DNA from 2 places in the Acidovorax carolinensis genome. Region 1 is predicted to be linked to the other one. Evidence: predicted binding sites of a transcription regulator. Region 1 holds the regulator's gene; the other holds the start of a gene.
The links. Region 1 encodes sigma-54, which starts transcription at its own class of promoters, with help from an activator protein. Its sites were predicted from a motif close to TGGCANGNAANCTGCTTT; they were not measured.

Region 1 (15,079 bases):
GCAGCGCGGGGCTTAGCCGCCATGGGCCTTGGGTGTGGCGGGTGCAGCGCCGTCGCGCGGCGCACGCACCGAGCCCTTGACCATGTCGAAGCGGAACAGGCGGCATTCGATGGGGCCGTTCCACATCGGCACGCGGCGCGACTCTTTGAGGCGCATCTTGCCGGGCAGCTTGAGGTCGGGCGTGAGCATCCAGGCCTGCCAGCCGGCATAGTTCTTTTTCCAGTGCGCGGCCAGCTGGCTGAAGAATTCGCCGCCATCGTCGGTGTGCGCGGCTTCGCGGCCCACACTGGCGCCCAGGGCGCGCTCGGCCGCGCGCTCATTGGCGTTCTGCCCGGCGGTGCCAGCAGCGGCAATGCGCTCGCCATAGGGCGGGTTGAGCAGCATCACGCCGGGCTGCTCGCAGGGCGGCATGCGCTGCAGGGCATCGCCGCCGCGCAGCTGCACCGCATCGGCCACCCCGGCGCGCTCGGCATTGCGCTGCGCAAAATCGACCATGCGGTGGGCCACATCACTGCCAAATAGGGGCACAGCGCTTTTCTGGATTGCGCTTTCAGCTTCGATTTTGATAGCACTCCAGACATGCGTCTGGAACGGTAGCATCTTCTCGAACGCAAAGCGGCGCAACATGCCCGCCGGGATGCGGCAGGCGATCTGCGCGGCCTCGATGGCGATGGTGCCGCTGCCGCAGCAGGGGTCGTACAGCGGCACCGGGTGGTCGCCCAGCGGGTCCCAGCCGCTCGCAGCAATCATGGCGGCGGCCAGGGTTTCCTTCAGCGGCGCGTCGCCCTTGTCCTCGCGCCAGCCGCGCTTGAACAGCGGCTCGCCCGAGGTGTCGATGTAGATCGTGGCCTCGTCGGTGGTCAGGTGCAGGTGGATGCGCACGTCCGGCCACTGCGTGTTCACGTCGGGGCGCACGCCGGTCTTGGCGCGAAAGCGGTCGGCCACGGCGTCCTTGACCTTGAGGCCCGCGAAATTCAGGCTCTGCAGCGGGCTGTGCTGGGCCGTCACTTCGACCTTGAAGGTCTGGCGCGTGGTGAACCAGATCTCCCAGGCCACATCGCTGGCGGCGGCATACAGGTCGTTTTCAGAGCGATAGGGACGGTGCGCCAGCTGCACCAGCACGCGTTGCGCCAGGCGGCTGTGCAGGTTGAGCAGCAGCGCATCGCGCCACGACGCGCGCAGCAGCACGCCGCCCCGGCCGGTGAGCAGGTCTTGCCCCGTGAGGCCGGTGATGGCGTGCACCTCGTCGGCCAGATAGCTCTCGACGCCGGCGGCGCAGGGAAGAAAAAGTTGGAGTTGGTTCATAAGACTGGGCGAAAGGATACGCGCTCAGGCCTTGAGCAGCAGCAACTGGCGGATGGACTCGGGAATCGGCGCCACCTTGCGGTCTGCCTTGCCGATGAAGACGATGCCGATCTTGCCGCGCGCCACCTCGCGGCCCGATGTCTTCTCGGTCATGCGAAAGACGAGGTCGAAACCATAGCGGTTGAAGTCCGCTGGCGCCATCTCCACGCGCATCGTCTCGCCGTGGAAACCCTCGGACTTGTACTGCGCCACGATGTCGCCCACCACGATGGACAGGCCGCCCACGTCCGCCTCGGGGTAGCCCAGCGACTGGAAGAAGCGCACGCGCGCTTCGGACACCAACGTGAGCAGCTGTGCGTTGTCCAGGTGCCCGCCCTGGTTGACGTGGCTGATGTAGATCTGCATCTCGGTGGCAAAACCGAAATGCGGGGGAAGGTCGAAAACGATGCGGGCCATGGTGGGTACGGCGGGTAGATAAACGAAAGAATCGCACAGGGGGCGCCATGCGCCCCAAGCGGGGGTGTGCCTAGAGCGCCTTGCGCAGGTTGGCGGGCGCGATCTTGAGCGCCTCGCGGTACTTGGCCACCGTGCGGCGCGCGCACTCGATGCCCTGCTCCTTGAGCATCTCGGCGATCTGGCTGTCGGACAGCGGCTTGGCGGGGTTTTCAGCGGCGACGAACTGCTTGATCAGCGCACGCACCGCCGTGCTGGAGGCATTGCCGCCGGTCTCGGTGCCCAGGCCCGAGCCAAAGAAGTATTTGAGCTCATAGGTACCGATCGGCGTGGCCATGTACTTGGCGGTGGTCACGCGGCTGATGGTGGACTCGTGCAGGCCCAGCTCGTCGGCGATGTCGCGCAGCACCAGCGGGCGCATGGCCAGCTCGCCGTGGGTGAAAAAATTCTTCTGCCGCTCGACGATGGCGCGGGAGACGCGCAGGATGGTGTCAAAGCGCTGCTGGATGTTCTTGATGAACCAGCGCGCCTCCTGCAGGCGCTGCTGCATGCCCTGGTGGCCCTCGCCGCCCTTGTGACCGCGCAGAGCGCCGGCGTAGATGTCGTGCACGCGCAGGCGCGGCATCACGTCGGGATTGAGCTGAACGATGAAGTTGTGCTGGCCATCGCGGCCGTTGGCACGGCCCGCCTTGCGCACGATGACGTCGGGCACGATGATGTTGCGCTCGACATCGGCAAAGCGGCGGCCGGGGCGCGGCTCCAGGCGGGCAATCAGCGCCATGGCGGCGCGGGTGCGCTCCTCGCCATCGCCACACAGCTGCGTCAGGCGGCGGATGTCGCGGCGCGCCAGCATCTCCAGCGGCTGCTGGCAGATGCGCAGAGCGGTCTGCACGGTGTCGGGGTCGATCGCGCTGTTTTCATCGGCGGCCAGGGCGGTCAGCTGCAGCGTCAGGCATTCGGCCAGGTTGCGCGCGCCCACGCCCACGGGCTCCAGGCTTTGCAGCAGGCGTTGCGCCACGGTGAAACGGTGCACCAGCTCGTCGATCTGCTCCAGGTTGCCCTCGCCGGCCAGGCCCGTGGCCAGCTCTTCAAGTGGTTCTTCGAGGTAGCCATCGTCGTTCAGCGATTCGATCAGAAAACGCAGCGCGGCGCGGTCGATCTCGGACAGGCGCAGCGCCAGGGCCTGACGGTGCAGAAAGGACGTGAGCGACTCGTGCGAGCGCGCCAGCTCGGTGGCATCGGCCTCGTCGCCGTCGGAGTCGTTGCGGTTGCGGGCGGGTGCATCGCCACCCCACTCGGCATCGTTGGGCGCCATTTCCACGGTGCCGTCGCCGCTCCAGTCGGGCTCATCCGCGCTGGCGCTGGGGGTTTCAGCATCATTTTGGCCCTCAGCGCTTGTACTGCTTGCGCCAGCAGCTCCTGAATACATAGCGTCATCGGCGCTGTAGTCGTCGGCCTGCGCGGGGGTGTCGGCCGCCTCCAGGCCAAATTCCTCGCGCGGCGCTTCTTCGGCGGTGCGCTCCAGAAACGGGTTTTCATCGAGCATCTGCTCGACTTCCTGCGACAGCTCCAGCGTCGACAGCTGCAACAGCCGGATGGATTGCTGCAACTGCGGCGTGAGCGACAGGTGCTGCGAAACGCGCAGCGAAAGACCCGGTTTCATCACATCCTGAAATGTTCGCCCAGGTACACCCGACGCACCTCGGCGTTGTCAACGATTTCGGACGGAGTGCCCTGGGCCAGCACGCGACCATCGCTGATGATGAAGGCGTGGTCGCAGATGCCCAGCGTTTCGCGCACGTTGTGGTCGGTGATCAGCACGCCGATGCCGCGCGCCTTCAAAAAGCCGATGATGCGCTGGATCTCAATCACCGCGATCGGGTCGATGCCGGCAAAGGGCTCGTCGAGCAGGATGAAGCGCGGCTGGGTGGCCAGGGCACGGGCGATTTCGACCCGGCGGCGCTCACCGCCCGACAGGGCCAGGGCCGGTGATTCGCGCAGGTGGTCCACGCGCAACTCCTGCAGCAAGGCGGTGAGGCGCGCTTCAATCTCGGCCCGGGCAAGGGTTTGCCATCGTCGCCGCGCTGCAGCTCCAGCACGGCGCGCACGTTCTCCTCGACGTTCAGCTTGCGAAAGATCGACGCCTCTTGCGGCAGATAGGACAACCCCAGACGCGAACGCCGGTGGATCGGCATGTTCGCCACCGAGTGGCCATCGATGCGGATATCACCGCCATCGCAGCGCACCAGGCCAACGATCATGTAGAACGAGGTGGTCTTGCCCGCGCCATTGGGGCCAAGCAGCCCCACCACTTCGCCCTTTTGCACGACCAGGGACACGTCCTTGACGACCTTGCGGCTGCCATAGGATTTTTCGAGGTGCTCGACTTCCAGGCGGCTGCCCGCCTGGGTATCTGGGCCTTGACCTGTATTCACCGTCGCAGCACTCACTTGCTTGCACCGCCGAGCGAGTTGCTGGGACGCAGCACCGGACCGCTGGCCGCCGGCGCCGGGGCCGCAACGCCGGCAGGCTGCTCCTTGGCCGGAGACAGCACGGCGCGCACGCGTCCGCCCGGGGCGGGTGCATCGCCCGGCGCGCTTGCAGCCGACTTTTTCTGGCCATCGACCGTGAACACGTCGGTCAGGTTGTTGTAGACGATGACGGCGCCCGACACGTCATCGGTCACCACCGATTCACGATAGCGGCGCATCTCGGCGCGGGTGATGAAGCGCACGTTGTCGGCCTTGCCGTCGTACTCGATGATTTCGCTCTCGCCTTCGATGAACTCGTCGGGTGCGCCGGCCGGGGTGTCGCGCTTTTGCCGGAAGAACGCGCGCTTGCCTGGCTCGGCCGTCACCACGCCATATTGGTAGCCATCGGCATCCTGGCGCACATCGAGCCGCGCGCCCCGCAGCACGATGGAACCCTTGGTCATGACCACCCGGCCCGTGAACACACTGGTCTGCTTGAGCTCATCGTGGCGCAACGCATCGGCCTCGATGTTCATGGGCTTGTTGCGGTCGGCTTTTTCGGCAAGGCCCACGCCAGGGGCGCAGGCCAGGGCCGTCAGCAGCAGGATCGAGAGGAATCTATTTTTCATGAGGCACGAATCTTGCACGGATTGTAGCCATGCACGGGCGCTGCAGCCCATAAAAAAGCCCGCAGTCGCGGGCTTCTCGAACGGGTGGGCACTGCGGGGTCAGCCCTTGCGCGCCACGCCCGCCAGATACTCCACCACCTGCAGCACGGTCTGCATGCTGCCGGCCATGGTGCCATCGGTATAGAACCGGCCAGCAACGCCCATCGAGGGAACGCCCTCCACGCCATAGCCCTCTTGCAGCGCCGAGGCACGGCGTACCTGGCTGGCCACGGTGAAGGATGTGTAGACCTCCTTGAACTTGGCGGCGTCCACGCCCTGCTGGGCCACCCAGGCAAAGATGTCCTCGTCCTTGGCGAGCTTGAGCTTTTCGACATGGATGGCGCGGAACACCTTGGCGTGCAGCGTATCGAGTTTGCCCATGCCTTCGAGCGTGAAATACAGCTTTTGCTGCGGCACAAAGCTGGCATTGAACGCCACCGGAATGCGGCGGATGCTCAGGTCCTTGGGGGCCGCCTTGACCCAGGCATCCAGCGTGGGCTCAAAGGAATTGCAGTGCGGGCAGCTGTACCAGAAGAACTCGATCACATCCACCTTGCCGGCGGGCGCATCGGGCGTCAACGGCTTGGCGAGCTTGGTGTAGTCCTTGCCCTCCTTGAACTGGCGCGCCTGTGCCATGGCCGGCGTGGCCAGCGGCAGGGTCAGGGCGGAAGAGGCAACCACCGAAGCGGTGGACAGGGAAAACTCGCGGCGTTTCATGAAAGGGACACTCCTTGTTCTGGTCTGGGGGTGTGAGAACGCCCCCATGAAAAAGTTCAGACGATGGCGATGGACGCCGCCATCCTAGCGCTGGACACGCACCATCGCGGACTCGACGCCGGCGCTTTCCAGTTTTTCCTTCAGCTGCTCGGCATCGTCGCGCTTGGAAAAAGGGCCGACGCGCACACGGTACACGGTGCGGCCATTCTGTTCGCGCTCGCTCACGCGGGCCTCCCAGCCCAGCATGGCCAGCTTGGCGCGCTGGGCATCGGCCCCCGACTGGCTGGGGAACGCACCGGCCTGCACAAAATAATCAAACGGATCCACCGCCGCCGACCGGGCCTTGGCCAGATCGCCCAGCGGGTCCGCCGAGGGTGCCTGCTTGGTTTCGACCTTGGTGGCCGGCTTGGCGTCTGCCGTCGCAGGCTTGCTGGCGGGGGTACGCGCAGCGGTGACTTCGGCGGCCGGTGCCGCGCCATTGGGACTGGCCGAGGCGGCCGCGGCAGGGGCGGGCGGGCGCGCGGGGTTTTTGCCGTAGAGCGGCGAATTGGGGTCCCAGTTCTTGTTCTTCTGGGCTTCGGCGGCGTCCTGGTCCACGCCACGCAGGCCGCCCTTGTTCAGGAAGGGCACGGGCACCTTGGTCACATACACGGCCACGGCCAGGGCAGCGCCCAGGCCCACGATGACCCCGACAATGAAGCCGATGGTGGTGCCACCCGTCTGTTTTTTCTTCATGGTAGTAACTGCTTACATTCTGGCTGGGGCCGATACGCCCAGCACGGCCAGGCCATTGTGCAACACCCGTGCGGTGGCAGCGACCAGCGCCAGGCGCGCCTTCTTCACCACCTCGTCGTCCACCAGGATGCGCTCGGCATCGTAATAGCTGTGGTAACTGGCGGCCAGATCGCGCAGGTAAAAGGTCACATCGTGCGGCGCCTCACCGTCGGCGGCGGCGGTGAGCATCTCGGGGTATTTGGCCAGCTGCAGCATCAGCGCCTGGGCCTGCGGGCCTTCCAGGGCCGACAGATCCACATCCTTGAGCGAGGCGACATCGCCGCCACCGGCTTCTTGCCAGGCGCGCAACACCGAGCAGATGCGCGCATGCGCGTACTGCACGTAGTACACGGGGTTGTCGTTGTTCTGCGCCACGGCCAGGTCCACGTCGAAGGTGTACTCGGTGTCGGGCTTGCGGCTGAGCAGGAAGAAGCGCACCGCATCCTTGCTGGTCCACTCGATCAAATCGCGCAGCGTGACGTAGCTGCCCGCGCGCTTGCTGATCTTGACCTCTTCACCGCCCTTGACCACGCGCACCATGGTGTGCAGCACATAGTCGGGGTAGCCCTGCGGGATGCCAACGCCCGCCGCCTGCAGACCGGCGCGCACGCGGGCGATGGTGCCGTGGTGGTCGGTGCCCTGGATGTTGACGACCTTGGTGAAGCCGCGCTCCCACTTGGCGATGTGGTACGCCACGTCGGGCACGAAGTAGGTGTAGGTGCCGTCCTGCTTGCGCATGACGCGGTCCTTGTCGTCGCCGTAGTCGGTGCTCTTGAGCCACAGCGCGCCGTCCTGTTCGTAGGTCTTGCCGTTGGCGATGAGCTTGTTCACCGTGGCCTCGACGCGGCCACTGGTGTACAGGCTGGATTCGAGGTAGTACTCGTCGAACTGCAGATTGAACGCCTGCAGGTCCTTGTCCTGCTCGTTGCGCAGGTAGGCCACGGCAAACTGGCGGATGTTGTCGTAGTCCTCCACATCGCCATTGGCCGTGAACTCGCGATCGTCGGCCTTGACCGTGGCTTTGGCCTTGAAGGCTTCGGCAATGTCGGCGATGTAGTCGCCGTTGTAGAAGTTCTTGGCCAGCGGGTTCTCGCTGTCGGTGGGCCAGCAGTCGTCGCCAGGCTTGAAGCCCTTGGCGCGCAGCTGCGTGCTTTTGGTCAGCGTGTCGATCTGCACGCCCGCGTCGTTGTAATAGAACTCGCGGTGCACCTTCCAGCCTTGGGTGCTGAACAGGTTGCAGATGGCATCGCCCAGCGCCGCCTGGCGGCCGTGGCCTACGTGGAGCGGGCCGGTGGGGTTGGCCGAGACAAACTCGACCAGCACTTGCTGGCCGTTGCTGGCCTGAAAACCAAAGCGCTCGCCCGCAGCCAGCACCTCACGCACCACTTCCTGCTTGGCGGCGGGTTGGAGGCGGATGTTCAGAAAGCCCGGACCGGCGATTTCGATGGCGGACACCCAGCGCTGAAAAGCGGGCGTGGCTTCCAGTGCGGTCTTGATCTGTTCCCCCAGTGCGCGCGGGTTGAGCTTGAGGGGCTTGGCCAGCTGCATGGCCGCAGTGCAGGCAAAGTCGCCATGGGCGGCCACCTTGGGAGATTCAAATGCCGCCTTGGCGCCAGCGCCGGGAGACAGGACTTCCAGCTCGGCGGCAAGCGCAGCGAGCAATTCATTTTTGGCAGTGAGCATCGACGGATTTTACGGGGCTGCCAGCGCGGGGGCGCAGGACCTGCAACTGTGGCACGCTGGCCGTGCACCGACGGCCGATGGGCACAATAGCCCCACCGCACCCGTTCGAGAGGAGATTTGCGCATGCAGCCCCAGCCCATCCTGCTGTATCGACGCCGCTGGACCCTGCTTTTTCAGGTGCCCTTCACGCTGATGATGGTCCTGTGCCTGGCCTACTCCCTGTATCGGGCCTATGTGTCGAACGATCGGTTGTTCACAGCACTGTTCTTGTGTGCCGCCTTCGTGACGTTTTGCATCGCGTGGACGCTGGGCGGCGCGGCCCTGCAGGCGTATCTGCAGCGCAACCCTGCAGTGGTCATCGACGCCAACGGCATCACCGACCTGCGTCCGGACGACCCACACACCGTACCCTGGGAGGCCATGGAACGTGTGCACCTGGACAACCATGAAAACGTGATCCTGGTCAAGCTACACACTAGCCACAAGGACTCCGCGCTGCGCGTGATCGCCAAGGCGCTCAAGCGCTGGCAGCAGCGGGGGGATGTGGTGTTTTCACTGGGTGGCCTGGCGTATGACACCCGGCAGATTCAGAAGGCGCTCAAGGTGTTCCATACCGCCGCCGTGTCACCCATCCAGTCGCTCCGATAGACGCATCCCGTGCGCGGAAATCTGCACGGGAGATGTTCATGACTTGTCCGCGTTGTGGCGCTCAGCGTTCTATGGTGCAATGCCGACGGGACCACCCATAACGCACTCACACCAGGAGATTCCATGAAAAAACTTCTTTCCCTGACTGCACTCGGCCTGGCCTTGGCAATGGGCTTCAGCGCCCACGCCGCCGAGGAGGCCAAGGCGCCCACCAAGCAGCAATCCAAAATGGCCACCTGCAACAAGGACGCCACCGGCATGAAGGGCGATGAGCGCAAGGCCTTCATGAAGACCTGCTTGAGCAACAAGCCCGCCACGCAGCAAGACAAGATGAAGGCGTGCAACACCGAGGCCACGGGCAAGAAGGGCGATGAGCGCAAGGCCTTCATGAGCGAGTGCCTCAAGAAGTGAGCCAACGGGCTCTCTGCACATAAAAAAACCCGCCGGCGCTGCCAGGCGGGTTTTTTTATGCTGACTCGCGGGGTTTTTCTGCATGCGCCGCCAGGAGCTTTTGCCAAGCCACCCCAAAGCCGCGCCCTGCAGGCCTACCAGCCGCGCGCCCAGAACACGGCAATCACCGCCACCACGGGCAGCACATGCGACTGCACCATGACCAGCCGGCGCACCCGCCCCACCTCGCGGGGTTCGGGCAGCGCGCCGGTGGTGCGCAGTTGGCTGCGCCAACGCCGAAACGACAGCGTGGGCCAGATGGACAGGAGCGCCATGACCACAAACAGCGTGACCTTCAGATGGAACAGGGGCTGCGAGACATACCAGGACATGCCCTTGATGCCCCACACCACGCGCGCCAGGCCCGTGAGCAGCAGCACCAGGGCCGTCACGTTGTAGATCACATCCAGCCGCACCAGCCGCTCGACCACGGCGGCGTTCATCCATTCAGTGCGGCACAGCGCCGCCTGGCTCGACATGAAGACCACCAGGGTCAGGATGGCCACCAGGTGAAGGCTGGCCAGGACGGCTTCGAGAGTCATTGCAGATCCTTGTAAACCCCGGCACAACGGCGCGCCGCGCAACGACCGATTGGGTTACGCCGCCGTCCAGAAGCCGGGCTGGCTGTAATTGTGCTTGAGGAAATCGATCCACAGGCGCACCCGCAGCGGCATGTGCTTGCGCTGGGGAAAAACCACGTAAATGCCGTTGGGCGGCGCGGCAAACTCCTCCAGCACTTCCACCAGGCGGCCGGCTGCGATTTCCGCCTCCACCTCCCAGGTGCTGCGCCATGCCATGCCGTAGCCCGCCAGGCACCAGTCGTGCAGCACCTGGCCGTCCGAGCAATCGAGGGGCCCGCCGGGCTTGAGGTGCACCACCTCGCTGCCACCGCCCGCGGCAGGCATGCGAAACGCCCAGCCGCGCGTCTGCGAGGCTTCGCTCGACAGCGTGAGGCAATCGTGCTGGACCAACTCACTGGGGTGGCGCGGCGTGCCGTGGCGCTGCAGATAAGCGGGCGTGGCCACGCACAGGCGGCGATTGTCGGCAATGCGCACGCTCACCAGCGACGAATCGGCCAGGTCGCCCACGCGCACGGCGCAGTCAAAGCCCTCGCCCGCCAGGTCCACCACGCGGTCGCTGAGGTTGAGCGAAATGGTCACATCCGGATGGGCCAGGCGAAAACGCGGCACCAGCGGCGCCACATGGCGGCGGCCAAAGCCCGCGGGGGCCGTGATGCGCAAATGCCCCGTGGCCTTGACGCCGCCTTCGGACACGCTGGCCTCGGCGTTGGCCACGTCCGACAGCAGGCGCTGGCAGTCTTCCAGAAACGCGCTGCCCTCATGTGTGAGGCTGATGCGCCGCGTGGTGCGCACCAGCAGCTTCACGCCCAGGTGTTCTTCCAGCGCATCCAGCCGCCGCCCCATGATGGCGGGCGCCACGCCTTCGGCCTTGGCAGCGGCGGTGAGGCTGCCGCGCGTGGCCACCGAGACAAAGGATTCGAAAGCCTTGAGTTTGTCCATGGGCGCTGATTATGGAGACAAATGGCTTTCAGACCACAGGGCGACGGCTATCCAAAATTTCGCAGCAAATCGGCTTGTAGCGCTTTATTGACGAGCGCATATAGCTATTATATTTATAGCGATAACCACTACCACTTGTGCAAAAAAGTCACTGGTTTCGAGATATTCAAAGGCTTTATGCCACCAAACAATTGCAATACAGTCTGTCCATGGTTCGCGCCAGCGGACCCAATGGCTGTACTTCCCCTTTATTTCTCTATCTTAGGCATCGCACCATGACCGCACGCACCTCTGTCCACGGCCTGCAAGTGGCCACCTCCCTGTTCCGCTTCGTGGAAGACAAGGTCTTGCCCGGCACCGGCGTGCAGAGCAGCGCCTTCTGGAAAGGCTTCGACGCCATCGTGGGCGACCTGGCCCCGCGCAACATCGCCCTGCTGGCCGAGCGCGACCGCCTGCAAACCGAGCTGGACACCTGGCACAAGGCCCACCCTGGCCCCATCACCGACATGGCGGCCTACCGCCAATTTCTGGAGACCATCGGTTACCTGGTGCCCCAGCCCGCCGATGTAAAGGCCACCACCACCAACGTGGACGACGAACTGGCCACGCAGGCCGGCCCCCAGCTGGTGGTGCCCATCCTGAACGCCCGCTACGCGCTGAATGCCGCCAACGCCCGCTGGGGCAGCCTGTACGACGCGCTGTACGGCACCGACGCCATTCCCGAAACCGATGGCGCTGAAAAAGGCAAGGGCTACAACCCCGTGCGCGGCGCCAAGGTGATCACGTTCGCGCGCCAGGTGCTGGACGACACGGCGCCACTGGCCAGCGGATCGCACAAGGACTCGACCGGCTACCGCGTCGAAGGCGGCCAGCTGGTGGTGGCGCTCGCCAATGGCAGCGCCACGGGCCTGAAGGACGCGTCGCAGTTCAAGGGCTATCAAGGCAATGCTGCCGCGCCCTCGTCGGTGCTGCTGCAGCACAACGGCCTGCACCTCGACATCCAGATCGACCGCGCCACGCCTATCGGCAAAACCGATGCAGCCGGCGTGAGCGACCTGGTGCTGGAAGCGGCCCTGTCCACCATCCTCGACCTCGAAGACTCGGTGGCCGCCGTGGACGCCGAAGACAAGGTGCTCGGCTACAGCAACTGGCTGGGCATCCTGCAGGCCACGCTGACCGAATCGTTTGACAAGGGCGGCAAGACCGTGACGCGCGGCCTGAACCCCGACCGCGTGTACACCGCCGCCAGTGGCCAGGGCGAAGTGCGCCTGCATGGCCGCTCGCTCATGTTCCTGCGCAATGTGGGCCATCTGATGACCAACCCGGCCATCCTGTGGACGGACGCACAGGGCACCGTGCGCGAGATCCCCGAGGGCATCATGGATGCGGTGGTGACCACCGCCATCGCACTGCACGACCTCCAGGGGCATGGCAAGGACGGCATCCGCAACTCGCGCAAGGGCAGCGTCTACATCGTCAAGCCCAAGATGCACGGTCCCGCCGAAGTCGCCTTTGCGGCCGAGCTGTTTGGCCGTGTCGAGCAACTGTTGGGCCTGCCGGGCAGCACCGTCAAGCTGGGCATCATGGACGAGGAGCGGCGCACCAGCATCAACCTCAAGGCCTGCATCGCCGCCGCATCGAGCCGCGTGGCCTTCATCAACACCGGCTTCCTCGACCGCACCGGCGACGAAATGCACACCGCCATGCAGGCCGGCCCGATGATCCGCAAGGGTGACATGAAAAGCAGCGCCTGGATCCAGGCCTATGAAAAGAACAACGTGCTGGTGGGCCTGAGCTGTGGCCTGCGCGGCAAGGCGCAGATCGGCAAGGGCATGTGGGCCATGCCCGACCTGATGGCCGACATGCTCAAGCAGAAGATCGCCCACCCCAAGGCGGGCGCCAACACCGCCTGGGTGCCTAGCCCCACGGGCGCCACGCTGCACGCGCTGCACTACCACCAGGTGCTGGTCAGCGACATCCAGATCGAGATGGAAAAAATCGATGCCAACGCCGAACGCGACAACCTGCTGACCGGCCTGCTCTCCGTGCCCGTCAGCGCCAACCCAAACTGGTCGGATGCCGAAAAGCAGCAAGAGCTGGACAACAACGCCCAGGGCATCCTGGGCTATGTGGTGCGCTGGGTGGACCAGGGCGTGGGCTGCTCCAAGGTGCCCGACATCCACAACGTGGGCCTGATGGAAGACCGTGCCACGTTGCGCATCAGCAGCCAGCACATGGCCAACTGGCTGCTGCATGGCGTGGTGACCGAGGCGCAGGTAAAGGAAACCTTCCGCCGCATGGCGGCCGTGGTCGATCAGCAAAATGCCGGTGACCCGCTGTACAGGCCCATGGCAGGAAACTTTGATACCTCCTACGCTTACCGCGCCGCGGTGGAACTGGTGACCAAGGGCACCGAACAGCCCAGCGGCTACACCGAGCCGCTGCTGCACGCGTGGCGCCTGAAGCTCAAGGCGGCCGCGTAAGGACGCGCAGAGACTGCAACTGCACTGGCACCCTTTTGCTGCATAGTTAATAGCAACTAGCGTTTAGCACATAAGCGCTACGCCGCATTTTCACAACAATGGATAGGCACCCTTCGCGGTGCCTTTCTTTTGGGCCACTCACCCTTACACTGACCGTCACCCCACCGGGCGACCGCCCTGACTACCTGCATATGCCTCAGCCTGCCCTCGATACCAGCGTCTGCCCTTTGTGCGGGCAAGGCAACCAGTGCGCCGTGGCTGCCGGGCAAGCGGCCGATACCTGCTGGTGCATGTCGGCACAGCTTTCGGCCGCAGCGCTGGCGGCTGTTCCCGATGCCCTGCGCGGGCGCGCGTGCATCTGCCCGACTTGCGGGGCCGCGGCGACGCAGAGCACCGACCCGCAGCCACCGGCGCGCCGATATGATCAGGCATTGCATTGCGAGGAGCTACTGAACATGCCGACGTACCACATTGAAATGATGGAAGGCCGCACCATCGAGCAAAAGAAGCAGCTGGTTGCCGAAATCACCCGCGTGTCGGTCGAGATCCTGGGCGGCTCACCCGAATCCGTGGACATCCTCATCACCGACGTAAAGCGCGAAAACTGGGCCACCGGCGGCAAGCTCTGGACCGAACGTTCCTGACCACTGCGCCCATGACACAGCCGTCCGGCTCGATCGCCGCGCTGCGCGAGCGCTACGGCGACCGCTACCGCTGGCTGCTGCTGCTTTCCGTGATGGTGGGGACCATGGCGTCCATCATGTCGTCCACCATCGTCAACGTGGCGATTCCCGACATGAGCCATTACTTCGCGCTGGGCCAGGAGCGCGCCCAGTGGGTGACGTCCGGCTTCATGGTGGCCACCACCGTGTCGATGCTGACAACGCCGTGGCTCCTATCGCGCTATGGTTACCGGGCCACCTACGTCGGTGCCATGGTGCTACTGCTGGCGGGCGGTATCGGGGGTGGGGTGGCCGGGCATTTCAGTCTGGTTCTTGTCGCGCGTGTCGCCGAGGGGCTGGCGGCCGGGGTGGTGCAGCCCATTCCCGCCGTGATCATCTTGTATGCCTTCAAACCCCATGAGCAGGGCCGTGCCAGCGGCATTTTTGGCATGGGCGTGGTGCTGGCTCCTGCCATCGGGCCCAGCGTGGGGGGACTGCTGGTGGACTGGTTTGGCTGGCGCTCCATTTTCTTCATGGTCGTGCCGCTGTGCCTTACGTCCATCGCGTTGGCCTATAAATTCGTGCCCGTCACCGCCCCCGGAGGCGTGCCAGCAAATCGCCGTGGCGAGCCGCTGGACTGGCGCGGCCTGACGCTGGGCACATTGGGCACGCTGTGCCTTCTCAATGGCCTAGTGGCGCTGCACAGCGGTCCATACGCCGAGGCTGCCCTCCTGCTGGGCGGCGCCGCGCTGTCGCTGGTGCTTTTTCTTTGGTGGCAACGACGCTTTACGCAACGCGGGCAAAAGCCCTTGATGGATCTTCGGGTGTTTGAATACCGGCAGTTCGCCATGGGCAGCGTGGTTGCGTTCATCTATGGCACCGCGCTATTCGGCTCCACCTATCTGCTGCCCGTTTTCATGCAACTGGGGTTGCAGCTATCGCCGTCGCATGTGGGCACCATCATTCTGCCCTCCGGCATCGTGCTGGCGATCAGCATTCCTTTGGTTGGCCGTTTGGCCGACCGGGTCGCCACCCACTGGCTGGTCAGTACGGGCCTGGCGTTGCTGGGCCTCTCCTTTGCGCTGATGATGCTGGTGGGGCTGCAATCGGCCCTTTGGACGCTGGTGCTGTTTGCCGTGCTCGGCCGGATCGGACTGGGCTTCATCCTGCCATCGCTCAACCTGGGCGCCATGCGGCCGCTGGACAAGGCGCTCATCTCGCAAGGATCCAGCATCATCGGTTTTG
Region 2 (15,079 bases), 1.0 Mb from region 1:
TCAGCACGCTGCAGCTCGACGGCCTGTGGCCGGGGTTACGGATATTCCATGGGTCAGCCTGCTGCTCTACCTGGTCGTTTTTGATTTCGTGGACTACTGGCTGCACCGAGGCCAGCACCATTTTGAGTGGTGGTGGCGCCTGCATTCCCTGCACCATGCACAGCGTCAGATGACGATGTGGAGCGACAACCGCAACCATCTGCTCGACGACGTGCTCAGAGACACGCTGCTGGTGATCGTGGCGCAAGCCATTGGTGTGGCTCCCGGGCAATTCATTGCCATTGTGGCCATCACCCAGCTGAGCGAGAGCTTTCAGCACGCCAACCTGCGCCTGTGGTTTGGCCGCTGGGGTGAGCGGCTGTGGATCAGCCCCCGGTTTCACCGTCGGCACCACACCATTGGCGTCGGCCATGAGACCACGCCAACGGCGCATCCCTCCGCCGACATGGCCTCAGGCACGCTGCCGCCAACGGGCCGGAAGGCAGTCCTGGGCGGGCATAACTTCGGCGTGCTATTGCCCTGGTGGGACATGTTGTTTGGTACGGCCGATTTCCAGCTCCGCTACGACCCCACGGGCGTAAGAGACCAGGTGGAGCCCGATCCGCAGGGCCGCCTGCGCGACTATGGCAGGGGGTTCTGGTCCCAGCAATGGCGTGGCGTGCTCAGGCTGGTTGGGAAAGCCTGAACCCGCGTTCAAGCCACCCTTTGAGCCGTTTCCCAGGCGGTCAGGGTATGCTTGCCGGCATGGGACTTCTGGTTGATTCTTTCTGGCGTGCAGCGGTGTATTGCCTGCGCCCGCGCGTGATCATGCTGTCAATGGTGCCATTGCTGCTGATCGGGGTTTTGGGCGGCGCCCTGGGCTATTTCTACTGGGATGGCGCCGTACGGGGCATGCGCTCTATGCTGGAGTCTTCCACGCTGCTTGCCACCTTCTGGGGCTGGCTCCATGCTTGGGGCGTGGGCGATGTGACCGCCGTGATGGCACCACTCATGGTGATCCTGGTCGTCACGCCCGTGCTGGTGATGGTTTCGCTACTGGCAGTCGCGCTGCTGATGACGCCCGCACTGGTGGCCCTGGTGGCACAGCGTCGTTTTCCCCATCTCGAGCGCAAGAGGGGCGGATCTTTCTGGGCTGGCGCTGTGTGGTCTTTGGGTTCCACCGTGCTGGCAGTGGTTGCCCTGGTGGTGTCGATTCCATTGTGGTTGGTGCCGCCTCTGGTGCTGGTGCTGCCGCCGCTGATCTGGGGCTGGCTTACCTACCGCGTCATGGCGTTCGATGCATTGGCCGAGCATGCGAGCAAGGAAGAGCGGCGCGAGATATTGCGCCGCCACCGGACCAGCCTGCTGGGAATCGGTGTATTGACCGGTTATCTGGGCGCGGCGCCCAGCCTCGTATGGGCTTCCGGCGTGGTTTTTGCGGCGGCTTTTTTTGTTCTGGTACCGCTGGCGATCTGGATTTACACCCTGGTTTTTGCCTTCTCTTCCCTGTGGTTTGCGCATTACTGCCTTGCCGCACTGGAGCGCCTTCGACGGGAGGGCGGCGGTGCGCCGTCGGCAACGGCGGCCCCTGTCAGCGATCAAGCCGCTGTTGCCTTTGCCAACCACCCGGGCGCAGCCCCTGATGAAGCCTTCACTTCGGAGAATAAGTTGCCATGAGTTCGCATATCGGCCTGATCATCGTGGGCGATGAGATTCTTTCGGGCAAGCGTGCCGACAAGCACATGCCCAAGGTCATTGAGTTGCTGGCGGCACGCGGGCTGGCCTTGTCCTATGCCGACTATGTGGGCGACAGCCCCGAGCGCATTACGGCCACATTGCACCGCGCGTTCTCGTCTGCCGATATGGTGTTTTCGTGCGGCGGAATCGGTGCCACCCCGGATGACCACACGCGCCAGTGCGCGGCCAAGGCGCTGGGTGTGGATCTGGTGCTGCACCCTGAAGCCGAGGCCCTGATCCGCGAGCGCATGCAAGACACGGCACGCGAGCAGGGTGTGCCCTATGAAGCAAACCGCCCGGACAACGTGCATCGGCTCAACATGGGCATGTTTCCCCAGGGCGCGCGCATCATCCCCAACCCCTACAACAAAATTCCCGGCTTCAGCTGCAATGGCCCGGGTGGCGGGGCGGTACATTTTGTGCCGGGCTTTCCGGTGATGGCATGGCCCATGATCGAATGGGTGCTGGACCACGAATACCCGCATTTGTTCAACCGATCGCCACAGACCGAACAGTCCGTCATTGTCTTTGGGGCCATGGAGGCGGTGCTCACGCCCTTGATGCAGCGCATAGAGCAGCAGCACGCCCGGATCCGGGTGTTCAGCCTGCCCAGCGTTGATCACCCACAATACGGGCGCCACATAGAATTGGGCGTGAAGGGGCCTGCTGAAGATGTTCCCGCCGCGTGGGCAGACCTGCAAACGGGTTTGCACGCCATTGGTGCCAATTGCGGCCCAGAATTGGTGCGAAAACTTCAGTGAAGCCCAATGAATGCAGGGGTGCACCGTTTTGGTGATTTTTGGTGCCGGGGATTCTGCGGCTTTGCCCTGAGTGCTCCGTCCCAGTGCAGGCCTGGCACTCGCCTGGCACGCAAACTGCTTTTCGCTTGGCAGACTTTTTTAACAAGCGTTTTATCCAGGAGAACCTGATGGCCAAGACCGTTGCAGACGTGATGAAGCTGGTGAAGGAGAACGAAGTCAAATTCGTGGACTTCCGTTTTACCGATACCCGTGGCAAACAGCACCACACCACGGTGCCCGTCTCGCATTTTGACGAAGACAAGTTCATTTCGGGCCATGCCTTTGACGGCTCGTCGATTGCCGGCTGGAAGGGCATCGAAGCCTCTGACATGCAGCTGATTCCTGACCCGAATTCGGCCAACATCGACCCGTTTTTCGAAGAAACGACGCTGATCCTGACCTGCGACGTGATCGAGCCCAGCGACGGCAAGGCCTATGACCGCGACCCCCGCTCGGTGGCCAAGCGCGCCGAAGCCTACCTGAAGGCCTCTGGCCTGGGCGACACGGCATTCTTCGGCCCCGAACCCGAATTCTTCATCTTCGACGGCGTGCGCTGGAGCACCGAGCCCAACCACACCTTCTACGAAATCGAAGAGTACGAAGCACCCTGGAACACCGGCTCCAAGCTCGAAGGCGGCAACCGTGGCCACCGTCCCACCGTCAAGGGCGGTTACTTCCCCGTGCCACCTGTCGACAGCACGCAAGACATGCGCGCCGAGATGTCGCTGATCCTCGAATCCCTGGGCATTCCGGTCGAAGTGTTTCACCACGAAGTGGCGGGCGCCGGCCAGAACGAAATCGGCACGCGATTCAGCACCCTGGTCGAGCGCGCTGACTGGACCATGCTGCAAAAGTATGTGATTCACAACGTGGCCAATGCCTACGGCAAGACCGCCACGTTCATGCCCAAGCCCTACCACGGCGACAACGGTTCGGGCATGCATGTGCACCAATCGGTCTGGAAGGATGGCAAGAACCTGTTTGCCGGCGACGGCTATGCAGGCCTGTCGGACTTTGCCCTGTACTACATCGGCGGCATCATCAAGCACGCCCGTGCGCTCAACGCCATCACCAACCCTGGCACCAACAGCTACAAGCGCCTGGTGCCCCACTTTGAAGCCCCGGTGAAGCTGGCCTATTCGGCCAAGAACCGTTCGGCCTCGATCCGCATCCCTTACGTGGCCAACCCCAAGGGCCGTCGCGTGGAAGCCCGTTTCCCTGATCCACTGATGAATCCTTACCTGGGCTTTGCCGCCCTGCTGATGGCGGGTCTGGACGGCGTGGAAAACAAGATCCATCCGGGCGAAGCCGCCACGAAGGATCTGTACCATCTGCCGCCCGAGGAAGACAAGCTGGTTCCAACCGTTTGCCACAGCCTCGACCAGGCGCTGGAAGCGCTGGACAAGGACCGCGGTTTCCTGACCAAGGGTGGCGTGTTCTCCGAAAGCATGATCGACGCCTACATCGACCTGAAGATGAGCGAAGTCACGCGCTTCCGTATGTCCGTTCACCCGGTCGAGTACGACATGTACTACTCGCTGTAATTGCCTGCCACCAGGCCATTGCATCCAAAGGCGGCGCAAGCCGCCTTTTTTCATGGCGCCACGATATCTGGAGGCCGGTTCAGGAACCAAGCAATCACCTGTTGCATCCTTCCCCAATAGCCTGTATCGGTTGCGGCTGTCCAATTGGTGATGCGCGGCGATTGGGGGATACTCAACTGCACCCCTGCATAGCATGTGCGAGGAAACTGAATGAAACAAACGCTCACTACCCTGATAGTCATCGCCGCCATGGCGCCAGCCGCCTGGGCACAAGACCGCATCTATCGCTGCGGCAATGAATACACCAACAACGCCGCCCAGGCCAAGGAACGCGGCTGCAAGCTGGTCGAGGGCGGCAACGTGACGGTGGTGCAGGGCGCCCGCGCCAAGGCATCGGGCGTTGCAACCCCCGGTGCTCCTGCTGCCTCGCCCGCCGGTGCGCCACGCGTGGAAAACAACGACCAGCGCGCGCGCGATGCGGATGCCCGCGCCATTCTGGAGTCCGAGTTGCGCAAGGCCGAGGCACGCCACGCCGAATTGCTCAAGGAATACAACAACGGGGCGCCCGAGCGCAATGCGCTGGACCTGCGCAATCCGCAGGTTTACCTGGAGCGCACGGCCGAACTCAAGGCCAGTGTTGCGCGCAGCGAGAGTGACCTGGCCGGAATCCGTCGCGAGCTGGCACGCCTTCCAGGCAGTCCGAAGTAAGCGCGGTGGAGCGCTTGGTGCTGCCCGACTCTCCTGCCGCTGAAACGGAGCGCTTTCACCCGCTGGACCTGATGTCTACGCTGGTGGCGGTGCTGCGTTCAGACGGCGCCGTGCAGTTTGCCAATGCGGCGCTGGAGAACACGCTGGGGTTGTCGCGGCGCATGCTGGAAGGCTTGGACTTTTCGTCCTTCTTTACCGACCCCACGCTGCTGCAGACGGCTTTGGCCGGTGCGCGTGTGAAGGACTTTGCCGCGCTGCGCTACGAGGCCAGCCTCAAGCGCTTGCACCAAGACCCCGTGCCTGTGCATGTCAACGTGGCCGATGCCGAGCAGGTGGGCGAAATCCTGGTCGAGCTGTGGCCTCTGGAGCAGCATGCTCGCCAGGACCGCGAAGAACGCCTGCTCGACCAGGCCCAGGCCAACAAGGAGCTGGTTCGCAACCTGGCACACGAGATCAAGAACCCGCTGGGCGGCATCCGCGGCGCCGCACAGCTGCTGGAGATGGAGCTGGAAAACCGCGAGCTGACCGAATATACCCAGGTCATCATCCACGAGGCCGATCGCCTGCAGAGCCTGGTGGATCGACTGCTGGCGCCGCACCGCCACCCGCATCTGGTGGGGGACGTCAACATCCACGAGGTGTGCGAGCGTGTGCGTTCGCTGGTGCTGGTCGAACACCCGCAGGGCCTTACCGTGCAGCGCGACTACGACACCTCGATCCCCGAGTTTCGTGGCGACCGCGCCCAGCTGATTCAGGCCTTGCTGAACATCGTGCAGAACGCGGCCCAGGCCCTGGCAGAACGCATCGCCAAAGGCGATGCCGTCATCACGCTGCGCACCCGCGTGGCCAGACAGGTCACGTTTGGTCGCCAGCGGTATCGGCTGGCACTGGAATTGCATGTCATCGACAACGGACCGGGCGTGCCCGATGCCATCAAAGAGCGGATTTTTTACCCGCTGGTGTCGGGTCGGGACGGGGGATCAGGGCTGGGGCTCACGTTGGCACAAACATTCGTACAGCGCCACCATGGGCTGGTCGAATGCGACAGCGTGCCGGGTCGCACCGACTTCCGCATCCTGATTCCCTTGCCCTGAGGTCCCCGACATGCAACTACAGCGAAGGTAAAAAAACACATGAAGCCGATCTGGATAGTAGATGACGACCCCTCGATCCGCTTCGTCCTGGAAAAAGCGCTGGCCCGCGAGAACCTGCCCACGCGCAGTTTCACGAACCCCCGCGAAGTGCTGGAAGCGCTGGCGCAAATTGCCGTGGGCGACCCCGCACGGCAAGGCCCCCAGGTCCTGGTGAGCGACATCCGCATGCCTGGGGGCTCGGGCCTTCAGCTGCTTGAAAAAGTGCGCGAACTGCAACCGGGGTTGCCTGTCATCATCATGACGGCCTACTCCGATCTCGATAGCGCCGTCTCGTCATTCCAGCGCGGGGCTTTTGAATACCTGCCCAAGCCGTTCGACCTGCCCAAGGCGGTGGAGCTGATCCGCCGCGCGGTGGAAGAAAGCCAGCGCGAGGAAGTGACCGAAGAGCGCCAGGCCGAAACCCCAGAGATGCTGGGCCAGGCGCCTGCAATGCAGGACGTGTTTCGGGCCATCGGGCGCCTGAGCCAGAGCCAGGTCACGGTGCTCATCACGGGCGAATCGGGATCGGGCAAGGAGCTGGTGGCGCGTGCGCTGCACAAGCATTCGCCCTGCGCGGACGGCCCCTTCGTGGCCATCAACACCGCCGCCATTCCGAAAGACCTGCTCGAATCCGAACTCTTCGGCCATGAGCGCGGCGCCTTCACCGGTGCGCAGACGCAGCGACGTGGCCGCTTTGAGCAGGCCGAAGGCGGCACGCTGTTCCTCGACGAAATCGGAGACATGCCGTTCGATCTGCAAACGCGGCTGCTGCGTGTGCTGTCCGACGGCCAGTTTTACCGCGTGGGCGGCCATGCGGCCGTCAAAGCCCATGTGCGCGTGATCGCAGCCACCCACCAGAATCTGGAGCAGCGCGTCAAGGAAGGCGGTTTTCGCGAGGACTTGTTCCACCGCCTCAACGTCATTCGCCTGCGCCTGCCGGCGCTGCGCGAGCGGCACGAAGACGTGCCCATGCTCACGCGCCACTTCCTGCAGCAAAGCGCACGGCAGCTGGGCGTGGAGCCCAAGCGCATCGCCGAGTCGGCGCTGGCGCGGCTGGAGCAATTCGCCTTTCCGGGCAACGTGCGCCAGCTGGAAAACATCTGCCACTGGCTTACGGTGATGGCACCGGCCCAGGTGATCTCGCTGCAAGACCTGCCGCCGGAGGTGCTGGAATCGCCGGTTTATCAGGCACCTGCGCGCACCGTCGCGACGCTGGCGGCGCCGGCTGCGTCGGTGGTGGCCGAGCGCCCTGAGCCGCTCCATGCGGCCCCTGCACCCGCGCCCGCTTCGGGCGCGGTGCCGGTATTTGCGCCGCAGTCGGGTAGTGGTGACCTTTCGGTGATCGAAGGTGCAGCGCCCGTGCTGGTCACCACTAACGTCGCTACCAACGGTGGCTGGGAGCATGCGCTGGAAACCGAGGCACAGAAGCTGCTAGCGGACGGGCAAACCGAGGTATGGGATGTCCTCACACGGCGCTTTGAATCGCGCCTGATCCGCACGGCGCTGGCGGCCACCCACGGCCGGCGCATGGAGGCCGCGCAGCGGCTGGGCATCGGCCGCAACACCATCACGCGCAAGATCCAGGAACTGGGGCTTGATGCGCCGGATGAGAGCTAAATAGCTGCTTAGCGCTTGCGTATAAAGCGCTAGCAGCTATGAAAAACATAGTGAATGCGCCTCCTTGGCTGGTGGGCTCGTCTGTTTGGGCTGGTGCTGCACGCCGGGGCGTTGGCCGTGCGGGCCGCGTCCTACATGCAGGCCCTCCATGGGCCGACCTGCAGGTCCGGTTGGGCTTCTGACAATGAAATCACTGTCAACCAACCGGAGATTTCAATGTCGGATTTCAACCAGGCCAACCGTGACCCCCTGACCCTCGAACCCGGCGCACACCCCGTAGGCACCGGGCTGGGCGCTGCGATGGGTGGCGCCGCGACCGGTGCTGCCGTGGGCGCGATGGCAGGCCCCGCCGGGGCGGCTGTGGGCGGTGTGGTCGGTGCCGTGGCGGGTGGGCTTGCAGGCAAGGCCGCCGCTGAATCGCTGAACCCCACGCAGGAAGACGCCTACTGGCGCGACGCCTATGCGAGCGAACCCTATTACGTCAGTGGCCGCACCTATGAGCAATACCAGCCTGCCTATGAACTGGGCTGGACATCGGTGTCACGTTACGACGGAGATTTTGATGCGATTGAGCCCCGCCTGGCCGATGACTGGCGCGCCCGCCATGCGGCCTCGGGCCTGTCGTGGACGGATGTGCGCCCTGCCACGCGCGCAGCATGGAACCGTGCTGCACGGGTTCGTCCGGTACAAGCCGCCGATCACGGCGACGTGGTCGGGGTTCTCAACGATCTGCTCGAATCGTGCCGCGACGGTGAATACGGCTTTAAAGCCTGTGCCGAGCACGCTGATTCTGCCGAGCTGCAGCAGATTTTCCGCAGGCACGCGAGCGAATGTGCGGTGGCGGCTGCCGAGTTGGAACGCGAAGTGCGCGCACGCGGCGGTGAGCCCGCCATAGGCGGCACGGTGGCCGGCGCGCTGCACCGGGGCTGGGTGTCGGTGAAGTCGGCGCTGAGTGCGCAGGACGACAAGGCGGTCTTGGAGGAGTGCGAGCGCGGTGAAGACGCTGCCGTGGCCCGCTACCGCGCGGCCCTGAAAGCGACGCTGCCATTTGAAGTGCGCGCCGTGATCGAGCGCCAGGCACGGGGCGCCCAGCGCAACCATGACGAGGTGCGCGCACTGCGCGACCGCTTCGTGGCTGCCGCTCAGCGGTAAGCCAAGCACCGGGGCCGCAAGGCCTTGGCCCGCCGCTTTTGTAGCGGCTTGCCTTTGCCAGCAGTTGCGAAGCGGCGTTCGGCCTTAGTCCAGCGTCACCACCACCGGTGCGTGGTCGCTGGGCTGCGGGTTCTTGCGCGGCGCGCGGTCGATGGTGCAGGCGCTGACGGCGCTGCGCAGCGCATCGCTGACCAGGATGTGGTCAATGCGCAGGCCCCGGTTCTTCTGGAAACCCAGCATGCGGTAGTCCCACCACGAATAGCTCTTCTCAGGCTGCTCGAACATGCGAAAGGCATCGGTCAGCCCCAGCCCCAGCAGGGCCTGGAAGTGTGAGCGCTCTTCGGTGGTGTGGTGAATGGTTTCGCGCAGGCCCACGGGGTCGTGCGAGTCGCGGTCTTCGGGTGCCACGTTGAAGTCACCCACCAGCACCAGGCGCGGATGCGCCGCCATCTCCGCGCGCACCATGTTCTGCAGTGCCTGCAGCCAGCGCATCTTGTAGGCAAATTTTTCGGAACCTGGCGCCTGCCCGTTCACAAAATAACCGTTGATCAGGCGCAAGTGGCCGGTGGGCGTGTCCAGGGTGGCGGCAATCACGCGGGCCTGCTCATCGCCGAAAGCCGGAATGTTGCGCACCACATCGCGCAGCGGGTAGCGGCTCAGGATCGCCACGCCGTTGTAGGTTTTCTGGCCAAAGGCCACGGCTTCATAGCCTGCCTCTTTCAGCGCCTCGTGCGGAAATTTGTCGTCGGTGAGCTTGAGCTCCTGCAGGCACAGCGCATCGACCGGGTTGGCGGCCAGCCAGGCCAGCACCTGGGGCAGGCGCACGCTGAGGGAGTTGACGTTCCAGGTCGCAATTTTCATTATGAATGTATCCTATTGATTTATAAGAAATTTTATTTTTGATAATATGTTGGTACCCCCAGATATACCCCCAATAAATTTTGCTTGAGGTGGTACGTGAGTGGCCTGCGGCTCACCTTTGCAGATGCTTGCTCCTTCTTGGAGCGATTCGCGACGGACCTCGTTCATGATATTTCCCCGTTGTTGAGTTCGTAGGCTTGGGCAAGACGGCCAAGGATTTCTGCGACGGATCTGTTGCCGAGACCCAGAGTCTTCGGATCGAGAGTGGTGTCCATGGTGGCCGCTTCAAGAAATCTTCTCATGTCATCTGCGATCTTCGGGTCCAGCGGGATGCGGGTCGTAGCTGTCAGCAATTGCGAGAGTCGCAGCACATCATTGACGTGCTTGCGAATGTTTTTGGCGTCAACATGTTGGCGCCGACCGAAAACTGAGCCACTTTTGAGGGTAGTGCCGACCCAAAACTGAGCCAGGTGAACAACTTAATCTGCTGCTTTTTTGTGCAGCAGAGGACAAGGAGTGATCACCATGGACATGATTGGCAGGATCCGGCATTTGTATGCCCGCAAGAACAAATCGGAGCGCGAGATATCGCGCATGACAGGGCTATCGCGCAACACGGTGGCGAAGTGGCTGCACGGCGAGGTGGACGGCCCACCGAGGTACCGCCGCAGCGAACAGCCCAACAAACTGACGGCGTTTCATGACGCGCTCATGCTGGCCTTGAAGGCCGATGCACGGCGGCCCAAACACGAGCGGCGCACGGCCAAGGCGCTGTACGCCGAGATCAGGCAAGCGGGCTACGAAGGGGGTTACACGCGGGTGACCGACTTCATCCGGGCGTGGCGCCAGAGCGAGGGTCAGGGGGCGGCCGTCAATGCCTTCGTGCCGCTGGCCTTCGAGCTGGGAGAGGCTTTCCAGTTCGACTGGAGCGAGGAAGGCATGGTGATCGGCGGCATCTACTACCGGGTGCAGGTCTCGCATATGAAGCTGTGTGCTTCGCGGGCCTTCTGGCTGGTGGCGTACCCCAGCCAGGGTCACGAGATGCTGTTCGATGCCCACACCCGATCGTTCGCCGCGCTGGGCGGCGTGGCACGCCGGGGCATCTACGACAACATGAAGACCGCTGTAGACAAGGTCAAGAAGGGCAAGGGACGCATCGTCAACGAGCGCTTTGCCACCATGTGCGCGCACTACCTCTATGACCCGGACTTCTGCAACGTGGCCAGCGGCTGGGAGAAAGGGGTGGTGGAGAAGAACGTGCAGGACAGCCGCCGACGCATCTGGATCGACGCGGCGCAGATCAAGTTCGGCAGCTTCACCGAACTCAACGCCTGGCTGGGCCAGCGCTGCCGCGCGTTGTGGGACGAGGTACGCCACCCCGAGCACAAGCAGTTCAGCGTGTCGGAGATGCTCGAACACGAGCGGGCGCACCTCATGCCCATGCCGCTGCCCTTCGACGGCTACGTCGAGAAACCCGCGCGGGTTTCCAGCACCTGCCTGGTGTCTGTGGCGCGCAACCGGTATTCGGTGCCGTGCGAACGCGTGGGCCAGATGGTGAGCACGCGGCTGTACCCGGGCCGCGTGGTCATCGTGGCCGATGATGAGGTCATCGCCCGCCACGAACGTCTGAGCAACGCGGGCGAGACCCGGTACGACTGGCAGCACTACATCCCGCTGCTGCAGAGAAAGCCCGGGGCGCTGAGAAACGGAGCGCCCTTTGCGGACATGCCCGAGCCACTGCAGCGGCTGCGCCGCGGGCTATTGCGTAACCCGGGAGGCGACCGGGTGATGGCGCAAGTGCTGGCGATTGTGCTTGGCGCCGGTCTGGACGCGGTGCTGGTGGCCATCGAGCTGGCGCTGGAGAGCGGTGCGCCAGGCAAGGTGAGCGTGGAGCATGTGGTCAACGTGCTGAGCCGGCTCAACGCGCAGCCGGCACCTCCCACGGCGGCCACACGGCTGAAGGTGACAACGCCACCGCTGGCAAACACGGCCCGCTACGACAGCCTTCGGGCCGACACCGCGGACAGTGCCGTGGGCGCCACCACCGAAGGAGCCCGCCATGAAGACTGATGTGCTGGTCGAACTCAAGGCGCTGCGCCTGCACGGCATGGCCGGTGCCTGGGCTGATCTGGTCGAGCAAGGCGGTGGCGATGGCGGCGGCCTGGGCATCGAGACCTCGCGCTGGCTGATCGAGCACCTGCTGCAGGCCGAGGGCACGGACCGGGCGATGCGCTCGATCAGCCACCAGATGCACGCGGCGAAGTTCCCGGTGCACCGGGACATGGCGGGCTTTGACTTCTCGGTCTCGCCGGTGGACCGAAAGCTCGTCACCACGCTGGCCGGCACTGCCTTTACCGACGAGGCGCACAACGTGGTGCTGGTGGGCGGCCCGGGCACGGGCAAGACCCATCTGGCCACTGCCATCGGCGTCTCGGGCATCACCCGCCATGGCAAGCGGGTGCGGTTCTACTCCACGGTCGATCTGGTTAACGCACTGGAGCAGGAGAAGGCGCAGGGCAAGGCCGGTCGCATCGCCACCAGCTTGCTGCGCATGGACCTGATCATCCTGGACGAGCTGGGTTATCTGCCGTTCAGCCAGGCCGGCGGGGCGCTGCTGTTCCACCTGCTGAGCAAGCTGTACGAACACACCAGCGTGATGATCACGACCAACCTGGACTTCGCCGAATGGTCCAGCGTGTTCGGCGACGCGAAGATGACCACCGCGCTGCTGGACCGTCTCACGCACCACTGCCACATCGTGGAGACGGGCAACGAGTCGATCCGGTTCAGCCGCAGCACGGCCGCTGCGAAGAAGCGGATCAAGGCCCGGGAACAGGACCGAAAGAGTGCCTCAACGCAGGCTGAGCCCGACCCATTCTGAGCAGGCACCGCGCAGGGCAAGCCGCTACGGGCTACGCCCTTCGCGGCTTGCCCAGCGCCTTCAACACATCAGCAAGGAGATCAGCAAACCAGGATAGCACCTACACTTATCCACAGCCGACCCTTGAAACGTCGGCTTCCACCCCTGGCTCAATATTCAGTCGGCACGGTGGCTCAGATTTGGATCGGCGCCGACATGTATTGATCAGCGTGGGCCTCGAACCAGGCGCGAAAGATGTCGAGCCCCTTCACCATGGCAGTCGTTCCTTCAACTCGTCCAGCGCACCTTGAACCCGCTCATTGGTGCTGTCCTGCAGGCTGAGCATGAGCGAAAGCGGATCTACCGTTTCGCTGTCCTGCTGCAATGCCGGGCTGTAGTTCCACAACTGACACTCAAGGTAGCCGGGCGCCGGGCCATCGCTTTGTGCACTGGCATTGAGTGCATTCCATGCCGCGCGGTTCACGGCGTAGACCGGTTGTTGGGGTTCAGCCAACATCGAATGATGTGCCAACGCGCTCAAGCCGGCGAGCCGTTTGGGGAGGTTGGGGCCGAACTCGTGGCGTATCCAGATCGTGCGCTGGACCGGGCTGCGCAGCATAGGCCTGACCCGCTCCCATGTCTCCTGCGGCGGGAACTCCAGGTGCAGATATTGAGCTCGACCCACCTTGCGGACGCTGGCAATCCCCGTCGCCGTCAACTCCCGCACGGCGCGTGACAGGGTCATTGAGGTATAGCCCAGCCTCGCGGCAGCTTCCGAGGGATGCCACTCAGGGTTCCAATGCGGACGCAGCAGGGCGGTGATCAGCATGGCCTGCGCCGACGGACTGATGGGCGACTGTGCGGAGTTGGTTCGCTGGCGGAAATACTCGCGAAGGTCGATCCCGAGGTCTGGAAGGTAGAGCTGGTTGCCTGGGACGATGAATGGCACTTTTTGCTCGATCAGTCGCTTGCGTTCATAAGAGGCGAGGGTATTCGTCACGTAGACGGCGGGGTAACCGGCCACCGAACTCACTTTGTCCATTCGCAGCCGGATGTCGCTGATGGATGATGGGTTGCGGCTGCGGTCCATGGCCACCAGCACCGTGCGCCCGAGCAACTCAACTTCCCAAAAGTCGAAAGCGTCGTGCAGAAAATACGGCAGTTCGTCACGACGCACCCATGGCTGGTATTTCGGCAGGAAGACGCCCAGCGTCTCATGCAGGTAGTGCTGAACGGCGGTGGCGAGGGTGGGCACGATAGAGAAGCGTTAGAAACATAATAAATGCACGATAACATCAATACTGTTATCGTGCAATCTTTGGTTGCGACCTTGTCGTTTTGTGGCGGACGGTCACATGGTGCCGGCGTTCTGGCTTGCTTTGTTGATTCGGGTTTATGCAAGGTTGCCCGTGGTTGTCTGGATTGCGGCGGTGCCCGGCGCAAGGGCAACCGAATAGCCCTCTGGATCGTCGATCCATGCTTGCAGCTCAGTCGGGGCCCAGCCACACGCTCTTCCGCCCAAGTGGACGGGCGGTGGAAATTTCCCCTCGGCGATGCGGCGGTACAGGGTGGCCCGGCTCAATGCGGTGATGCGCATCACGTCCACCATGCGGAAGAAGGCAGGGGCCACCATTGGGAGACGATGGATGTTGCCGTGGTCGTTGGGGTGTGCGAGCGACATGAGAAATCCTTGTGAAAAGCGCATGTCCTCAGAGTGACTCAAGAGGTCTCGTTTGAAAACCAACGTGGGCGTACAGGGGCAAGCCGAGGCGGCAGAAGGGCATATTTTTGGTTCATCGAGGAATACCGGGGAACGCTGCCCGGATCTTCAGGAAGAAGTAGTCCTGATCGCGATAACCATAGGCCCGCCGCTTGATGACTTTGATGGTGTTGTTGATGCCCTCGACGACACTCGTGTTCAACGGATGGCGGCATCGGGCAATGATCCCGTGCAGGTAGCCTTGCAAGCGTTGGGCGAAGGTGCTCAGTGCCGCGATACCGCTTTGATGGGCTTGCTCACACCAATGCTGCCAGGCGCGATGCGCCCAGGCTGGACGACGGTAGAACCACAGCTGCTTAAGCTCGTCGCGCAGGACGTATACCGTCATCAACGGTTGGTTGGCCGCCAGCAGTTCCTTGAGCTGCACTGCTTGCTGCGGCTGTAGCTTGCTGCGGTTGCGCAGCAGCAACCAGCGGCTGGACTTCAGCACCCTGCGTGCTGAAGGCTGCTGACGCAACTGATTGGCCTGATCGACACGCACTCGGTCAACCACCTCGCGGCCATACTTGGCCACGACATGGAACAGGTCATAGACGACCTCGGCGTTGGGGCAATTAGCCTTGATCTCAAGCTCGTAAGCCGTCGTCATGTCGATCGCGACCGCGCGAATGCGCTGTGCAACGCCAGCGGGCAATTGCTCGAAGAATTGGCGTGCCGTCTCGCGTGAGCGCCCTTGCCCGACCCACAGCACCTGCCGGCTGATAGGGTCGACAACTACTGTGGCGTAGCGGTGGCCCTTGTGCAGCGCAAACTCGTCCATCGCCAGGTACTCGATTCGATCCCATTGCGGCTGCGCGGTAGTTGCCAACAGCAAGGCCTTGTCGATGGACTTGACCGTGTGCCAGCCCAAGTCAAAGAACGCAGCAACTGCCTTGATGTTGCTGCTGCGAAGCAACTGGCTGCACGCT

Region 2: a site for sigma-54 is predicted at 2,581-2,598, ahead of glnA (type I glutamate--ammonia ligase). Genes of this name have one in related genera too.

The regions. Positions count from the first base shown of each region.
Region 1 is NZ_CP021361.1:3,844,632-3,859,710, forward strand. It holds gene CBP34_RS18070 (THUMP domain-containing class I SAM-dependent RNA methyltransferase) at 13-1,305, opposite strand; gene CBP34_RS18075 (acyl-CoA thioesterase) at 1,330-1,761, opposite strand; gene CBP34_RS18080 (RNA polymerase factor sigma-54) at 1,832-3,421, opposite strand; partial or broken gene lptB (LPS export ABC transporter ATP-binding protein) at 3,421-4,208, opposite strand; gene lptA (lipopolysaccharide transport periplasmic protein LptA) at 4,205-4,858, opposite strand; gene CBP34_RS18095 (thiol:disulfide interchange protein DsbA/DsbL) at 4,958-5,614, opposite strand; gene CBP34_RS18100 (SPOR domain-containing protein) at 5,699-6,349, opposite strand; gene argS (arginine--tRNA ligase) at 6,362-8,071, opposite strand; gene CBP34_RS18110 (hypothetical protein) at 8,195-8,719, shown strand; gene CBP34_RS18115 (PsiF family protein) at 8,843-9,130, shown strand; gene CBP34_RS18120 (DUF2214 family protein) at 9,265-9,711, opposite strand; gene CBP34_RS18125 (LysR family transcriptional regulator) at 9,766-10,689, opposite strand; gene CBP34_RS18130 (malate synthase G) at 10,965-13,172, shown strand; partial or broken gene CBP34_RS20170 (cysteine-rich CWC family protein) at 13,364-13,483, shown strand; gene CBP34_RS18140 (4-oxalocrotonate tautomerase) at 13,628-13,816, shown strand; gene CBP34_RS18145 (DHA2 family efflux MFS transporter permease subunit) at 13,828-15,079, shown strand, end outside.
Region 2 is NZ_CP021361.1:2,821,133-2,836,211, reverse strand. It holds partial or broken gene CBP34_RS13275 (sterol desaturase family protein) at 1-685, shown strand, start outside; gene CBP34_RS13270 (EI24 domain-containing protein) at 745-1,656, shown strand; gene CBP34_RS13265 (competence/damage-inducible protein A) at 1,653-2,477, shown strand; gene glnA (type I glutamate--ammonia ligase) at 2,645-4,060, shown strand; gene CBP34_RS13255 (hypothetical protein) at 4,271-4,768, shown strand; gene glnL (nitrogen regulation protein NR(II)) at 4,840-5,862, shown strand; gene ntrC (nitrogen regulation protein NR(I)) at 5,902-7,518, shown strand; gene CBP34_RS13240 (ferritin-like domain-containing protein) at 7,735-8,670, shown strand; gene xth (exodeoxyribonuclease III) at 8,755-9,531, opposite strand; gene CBP34_RS19475 (hypothetical protein) at 9,729-9,962, shown strand; gene istA (IS21 family transposase) at 10,057-11,601, shown strand; gene istB (IS21-like element helper ATPase IstB) at 11,591-12,412, shown strand; gene CBP34_RS13210 (hypothetical protein) at 12,660-13,646, opposite strand; gene CBP34_RS13205 (helix-turn-helix transcriptional regulator) at 13,785-14,072, opposite strand; gene CBP34_RS13200 (ISL3 family transposase) at 14,185-15,079, opposite strand, start outside.